Regions from separate parts of the Paenibacillus sp. QJM3NY_38 genome, predicted to be linked through region 1. Evidence: riboswitches for the same ligand, from Rfam matches in the RefSeq annotation. Region 1 holds a riboswitch; the other holds the start of a gene.
What was found. Region 1 has a riboswitch for cobalamin ahead of AC0VZ8_RS03405 (ribonucleoside-diphosphate reductase subunit alpha). Riboswitches for the same ligand answer to the same signal wherever they lie in the genome.

Region 1 (3,654 bases):
TCATTCACACCTTGAACCCCTTACGGGTGTCCAGAGGGCAGCGCCCTTGGGGCCCTCCCTTGGAAGGGAGGGTTTGGGTGGGTTCGAAAAAGGTTAGACTAAACTCTTAGCTTGCGCACGACTCGCACTCTTCTATCGTCAGCGCACGGCTGCGTACATAGTACGTGGACTTGATACCGGCTTTCCAAGCATGCAGGTGCAGCTCCAGGAATTCCGAAGCACGGATATCAGGGCGGACATACAGGTTAAAGCTTTGCGCCTGGTCAACGTGACGCTGACGGGCGGCAGCCATTTTGATGGACCAATGCTGGTCGATCAAGAAAGCCGTTTTATAGTACCAGATCGTTTTTTCGGACAGATCCGGAGCCGGGTTAGCCACTTTATAGGTGGTTTTTTCTTCATAAGAAAGAAGTTCGTACAATGGATCGATGCTCGCCGTGGAACCCGCGATGATCGAGGTGGAGCCGTTCGGTGCGATGGCAAACAGCCATGCGTTACGGACACCGTTCGCTTGTACTTCTTGCTGCAATTCGCGCCATTGTTCGGTGGTTACGAACTTGCCTTCATGCTCGCCGTCGGTGTAACCGCGGAACGTGAAGTACTCGCCGCTCTCCCAGTCGGAGCCTTTGAATTTCGGATAATGGCCTTTTTCCTTGGCCAGCTCCATGCTGGATTTAACGAGCAGGTAGTTGATGTGTTCATACAGGTTGTCATTATAGGCAACGGCTTCGTCGGATTCCCAGCGAATGCCTTCCAGCGCCAGCAAGTGGTGCAGACCGAAGGTGCCGAGACCGACCGCACGATATTGACTGTTGGTATATTGCGCTTGCAGAACTTCAATATTGTTAATGTCGATGACGTTATCCAGCATGCGAACCTGGATTGGAACGAGACGCTCCAGCACACCGGCAGGTACAGCACGAGCCAAGTGGATGGAGTTCAGGTTGCAGACAACGAAATCGCCAGGGATTTTGGAAATAACGATCCGGGTTTGTCCATCTTTCGTAACCAGCTCCTCTTGCTCAACGACTGTCGGAGATTGGTTCTGCATGATCTCCGTGCACAGGTTGGAAGAGTAGATCATGCCATGCGCAGAGTTCGGGTTCGCACGGTTGACCGTGTCGCGGTAGAACATGTACGGTGTACCCGTTTCAAGCTGGGATTTCATGATGCGCTTCATAATGTCGATGGCTTGTACCGTAATGCGTGGCAGCAGCGGGTTTGCTACAGCTTCAGCATACTTTTGACGGAATTCGCCTTCGCCTTGTCCTTGATCATAGAAGTCTTCCAGGCCCAGCGGACGGCCATTCTCGTCTTTCCAGCCCATGATTTTCTTCACTTCGTGCGGACAGAACAAGCTCCACTCTTCACGTGCTTCTACAGCCTCCATGAACAAGTCAGGCAGACATACGCCATGGAACACGTCATGTGCTCTCATACGCTCGTCACCGTTGTTCAGCTTCAGATCCAGGAAGGACAGAATGTCTTTGTGGAACACATCCAGATAAACCGCGATGGCACCTTTACGGGTTCCCAATTGGTCAACGCTAACAGCGGTGTTGTTCAACTGGCGAATCCAAGGGATAACGCCGGAGCTGGTATTCTTGTGACCGCGGATGTCAGAGCCGCGTGCACGGACTTTACCGAGGTATACCCCGATGCCGCCGCCCATTTTGCTGAGACGGGCGATATCCGTATTGGAATCGAAGATCCCCTCCAGGGAGTCGTCCACGGTATCGATGAAGCAGCTGGAAAGCTGGCCGGCTACCTTTTTGCCTGCATTGGACATTGTCGGCGTAGCCGCCGTCATGTACAGGTTACTCATGGCCCAGTAGGCTTCTTTGACAAGGTCGAGACGCTTGTCGGCAGGCTCGTTATGCATGAGGAACATCGCGATGACCATGTAACGTTCTTGCGGAAGTTCCATAACGCGACCATCAAAATCGTTTGCCAGGTAACGCTCAGCCAGCGTCAACAGACCGATGTAATCAAACAGCAGATCACGGCTTGGATCGATGCACTCGCCGAGTTCTTCGATTTGTTCTTTGGTATAGCTGGTCAGAAGATCCTCGCGATAGATGCCTTTTTGTACAAGTTCCGTAATGAGCGGATAGAAGGCACCGTATGGTTCTTCCGGGTAGGCTTTGTATCGGCGGTTGGTGGCCGCTTTTTTATATAAAGAGGTCAGAAACGAACGCGCAGCTGCAAACTTCCAATTCGGTTCCTCTTTGGTGACAAGCTCAAGGGCGGACATCGTGAAGGCGTTGCTGATTTCTTCGCCGGTAACTTGCTCGCCGCGCAATTTGGCATTGACGCCGCGAAGCAGGCGTTCTTTATCGAGCATGTCCAATCCTTTCAGAGTCCGATCGGCATAGACGGAGAGGCGAATTTCATCAAAGGCGAGCTGACGGTTGTTCGGTTTAACTACGAGCTGGGGCATGAATAAATTCCTCGCTTTCTTCGGGGGAAATATGAAAAAGGACATCAAAAAAACATTTTCTGAAACCCGCGGGCAGGCTTGAAAATGTCCGTGCGCTGTGATTCGAAAATGACGTTTGCCATAAGCCCATGAACGGGCATGATGTTATGTACAGACGCAAGTTTAACGAACACTTACCTAAAACCCCGTAGGTTGGTGTCTACTGCATATAGGCAGGTCTCCTGACTTGAGCTTCTTCCCTCGGCATTGCCTTTCCCGAAACATTGCTCCGGTTCCTCGGTGGCATATGTCGGATGTGGACGGCTGATAGATCATAAACAGCCTTAGAGCCCTTACAGTGGCGGGACCGTGATGGATTTACACCATGCTTCCCTATTAAGCCGGACTGCCTTATAGGTTGATCCGGCACCTATACACACTATATTTGGTTGTTGTTAATCTAATTTAACCCAATATATTGTGTTTGTAAACCATATTCTTAAAATTGAACGCAAAATGAATTATAGCAAACGAGCGGTCATTGTGCCAGTTAAGAAACTGCCAAAAGGCCATAACATTTCCGGAATTGTGACCAAATGCGACCTTTTCTGCGCAGATACCACGTATATTATCGTTTTGACAAAATAGGATATATTCGTATGGACGAAACGAGGAAGGTACACCATATCTTGTGTGAAGCTAAAGGCAGACGGACTTTGATATGGAGGGCCAGAATTGTTATGATAACAGTATTCGGAAATTTAGAGCATACCATATAATTGGGATGGGAACGAGGGAGGTTTTTAAGATGGCAATAGCGGAGGTAACGGTGATTCCAATCGGAACCGCAACAACGAGTTTGAGCTCTTATGTTGCTGAGATGCAGCGTGTATTGAAACAACAGGATGGAATATCCTATGAGCTGACTTCAATGAGCACCATCATTGAGGGAGAGCTTAACATGATCTGGCGGGCGATTGAGGCTTTGCATGAAGCGCCTTTTCTGTCCGGTGCGCAGCGCGTATCGACTTCCGTGAAGATCGACGACCGCAGGGATCAAGTTTCCTCAAGCAAACAGAAGATCCAGTCCGTGCAGGAGAAATTAGGCGGGTAATGCCGCCAGTTTCGGGGGATATTTCCGTAAGAATTGGGCTTGCATTTTGCTGCTGAAGTATTATAATAATTTTTGTTGTTTCGTGAGGAATAACATCGAATCACATGTGCTGGTGTAGCTC
Region 2 (3,654 bases), 2.1 Mb from region 1:
GGTTGCTTCGTCAACGACATCGTCCGTGTACAGTATGACGTCGGGGTTTGCAGCGATAATATTCTCCTCGCTGATTTCGAACCAGCCTTCCGCTTCGCCGGCTGCGTTAACGCCGCCAGCTAAGGTGATGATCTCATCCATAAACTCGCCCTTGCCGACGGTCCATCCTGGAGAGAATTCCACATACACTTTTTTCTTGTCTTCATCCTTCACGGATTTTACGGCATCCGTAACGGTAGTCAATTCCTGCTTCATCTGATCCACGACCGCTTTCGCCTCCGCTTGACGGTCCGTAATTTGCCCGATCAGTTCGATGTTCTCCATCACGGCATCAATGGTTTTCGGATCATTGACGAACAGGGTCACGCCAAGCTCACGCAATTTCTCGGCATTCTCGGCATTCATCGAAGCGGCGAATACCACATCGGCATCGGCTGCAATAATAGCCTCTTCATTTACTTGGAACCCGCCCAATTTCGGCTTGGATTTGGCAGCTTCCGGATAATCGTCATTATCGGACACGCCCACAATTTCCTCATCCAGGCCCAAAGCGAACAGTTTTTCCGTCTCGGACGGTGTCAGGGATGCAATTTTGACCGGAGCCTTCTCAAACGTCATTTCAACCCCGGTTGAATCCTTAACGGTCAGCGGATACGTCGTTTTAAGCTCTTCGCCCGAATCCGCAGGCGCTTCGTTATTCTGCTCTTCCTGCTGTGCCGGCGGCGTTGTATCCTTCGGCGCCGCTTCTTCGCCTCCACAGCCGATCAAGGCCAGAGCCATCAGTATGGCTACCAGAAGTACGGACCATGTTTTGTTCAATGCTTTCATCTCTTGAAATCCCCCTATACATAATTGAGAACCTGGCGCTGCGAGTTTACATTCCTTCGACCGATCCTTACCGGGAGAAAAAAACATCAATCGTCATACTCCAAAGAAGCAAAAATCCCTGACTCCTCGTAAACAAGGAATCAGGGATTACGTTTTAACATAAGGACATCTGGACCACCGTTCACAGATAGCGCCTTAAACTTCCGCCCACACATGCTGCATGGGTCCGGCAAACGTAATCCTCTCCTCGAAGGACCGTCATTCATTCGCCGAGGGCAGGTCTCCTGACTTGCAGGCTGTAACGACTTCTCCGCCTTCCCAAGCGCTTTCGGCTCAGTGGCATATGGAGAAGTCCCTGCTTCACAGTGGCGGGACCGTGCCGGACTTGCACCGGCTTCCCTATTAACCCGGCAGATGACAATAAATGCCTTCTGTCCGGGACCCTCGCAAATAATATGAATTTATGTATGTTAGGCCAAGCATGGTTTCTCTGCCCAAGATTATAGGCGATAAACCTCCCTCTTACAACCGAAAGTTTCGGTCATTTCAAATGCCTTATGATACGGATTTATCCCGTTATCGCCCATTCCGCACCGATATCATACGATTTCGTTTAATCGCTTAACCGTACGCCTAGCCAGCGTTCTCCATCCCAAGTCAATTGCAACTGGAGCTCCTCCCCCGGCGACACCTGCGTCTCCCAGAATTCCGTATGCGGAAGGGCTGCTGCCGCGATCTGCCGGATGACGCCCCCATGGGTGACCACAAGCACATCAAGCTCCGCCCTCTGTGCTCCAAGGACATAACTAACTGGCATTGCCATTGTCTCTGCCTCTGCCTCTGCCTCTGCCTCTGCCTCTGCCTCTGCCTCTGCCTCTGCCTCTGCCTCTGCCTCTGCCTCTGCCTCTGCCTCTGCCTCTGCCTCTGCCTGCACAAGGGTATCCGGATCTTCCTCTACATGCAACAGTTCCTTTAAATCCAAATACATTCCGGTCAAGAATGTCTGAATCCGGGAACGGAACGCCTCCCAGCTCTCCCCATTCGGCGGCGTAACTTCTGCGGGGTTATCAATCCAGCGCCGATAGGAGATATCCGATTTCAAATCCTCGTAGGTTTTCCCTTCCCAATCTCCTAAATCGAGCTCGCGCAGCCGCGGATCATACACCACTCCCGGTATAATCCTGCCCAAAACTTCACCATCAGGAATGGCAGTCATTTTGGAGTCCGATAGGATAACATTCAGCGTCTGTCTGCATCGAAGGAGATCGCTGCAATAGATCCGGACAAAGTGCCTGGTAAAAAACCTATCCCGCAGCGGGAGGAGCTGTTCTCTTCCCTCAACCAGGATTCCCAGATCCTCGTGGCCGAGATAACGGCGTTCCTCGTTCCACAACGTGCGGCCGTGACGGACCAGATGCAGGGTGATCCTCATAACCATAGGCTTCCTCCGGCTGCGGCAACAAGTCCAAGCACCAGGGTACCCAACAACGTAAACAATACCGATACGCCCAGCAGCAGACGGTTTGTCACCCGAATATGCTCCGCTTTAAGCGGGCGTTCGGGATCCCCCATATAAGCCCGGAACGAGATCACGCCTTGATAGGAGTTTTCTCCCCCGAGACGAACCCCCAGCGCACCGGCAACGGCCGATTCCGGGAAGCCGCTGTTCGGACTGGGGTGCTTTCGCGCATCTCTTCTGACCATCTTGATCGCTTTTTTCCATTGCAGCGACAACATGGCAGCCACCATGGCCAACAGTCCTGCCGTCAGACGCGCCGGTATCCAATTGGCGATATCGTCCAGCCTTGCGGATGCCCAGCCGATATGCTGGTATTTGTCGTTTTTATATCCGACCATGGAGTCGAGCGTATTCACGGCCCGGTAAGCCATCGCCAGCGGCGCTCCCCCGATCAGGGCAAAAAACAGCGGAGCGATGACCGCATCCACGATATTCTCCGCAACCGTCTCCACCGTTCCCCGCACGATCTCCGGCTCATCCAGATGACCGGTGTCTCTTCCGACCACCATGCTGAGCGAGCGCCTGGCCTCCGCGATATTCCCGGAGCGAAGATGGCCGTAGACCTCCAATCCGGCTTCACGCAGCCCCTTGATGGCAATCGTAGTCGCAATAAGCACGATCTCTACTCCCCACGCTAGCCAAGGATGAATCGCCCCGCACAGCTCCAGCAGCAGCCATGCCAGTACGAAGGAGCCGCCGGCCACGATCACCGGCAGCAGAATGCCCGCTCGCTTCAGGCTCTGAGCGGTAGTCGCCTGTTGGCGTATCCAGCCTTCAACCCGGCGGATGGCTTTCCCCATGCCAATGACAGGATGGGGAAGCCATCTCGGATCTCCGATCAGCAGATCCAGCACGACCGCTGCCCAAATGACCCACACGACAGTCATATCCGGTCCTCTCTTTCGGTGACAATGCTTTCCGTAACACTCTCGTAGACAAGACGGCCGATCATGCCGCCCAGATCGGTGGCAGTTCCGGCATAATGGTGGTTCACGCCATAGGCTGCATTGCCGCTGACCCCAAGGACCATCGCGTCCGTCGTCGTTCCGGTCGCAACGGCTCCGGTCTCATGATCCTTCACGCCCAGATCATACAGTGCAGCGGCTTTCGCTTCCGTCGCCGTCAGCATCGCGTTCACCATGCAAGCCGGCGTCATCATCCCGTCCACCATCAGCATGATATTAATCGTGCCCGGCTGGTAGGCCGCAAAGGTCGTACGGCTCGACCCTGCGCGGGCTGCATTGCCCACGCCGGCGGTGGTGCAGCACAGGATAGAAGACTGTTCACTCCGCTCTTCCCGGATGGCA

Region 2: it holds a riboswitch for cobalamin, as region 1 does, so the genes downstream of both, AC0VZ8_RS27385 (ABC transporter substrate-binding protein) here and AC0VZ8_RS03405 (ribonucleoside-diphosphate reductase subunit alpha) in region 1, are expected to answer to the same signal.

Annotation. Positions count from the first base shown of each region.
Region 1 covers NZ_CM149665.1:765,720-769,373, forward strand. The annotation lists gene AC0VZ8_RS03405 (ribonucleoside-diphosphate reductase subunit alpha) at 107-2,440, opposite strand; cobalamin riboswitch at 2,635-2,868, opposite strand; gene AC0VZ8_RS03410 (MTH1187 family thiamine-binding protein) at 3,228-3,533, shown strand; tRNA gene AC0VZ8_RS03415 (tRNA-Thr) at 3,642-3,654, shown strand, end outside.
Region 2 covers NZ_CM149665.1:5,934,995-5,938,648, forward strand. The annotation lists gene AC0VZ8_RS27385 (ABC transporter substrate-binding protein) at 1-828, opposite strand, end outside; cobalamin riboswitch at 1,086-1,289, opposite strand; gene AC0VZ8_RS27390 (histidine phosphatase family protein) at 1,442-2,266, opposite strand; gene cbiB (adenosylcobinamide-phosphate synthase CbiB) at 2,257-3,234, opposite strand; gene AC0VZ8_RS27400 (adenosylcobinamide amidohydrolase) at 3,231-3,654, opposite strand, start outside.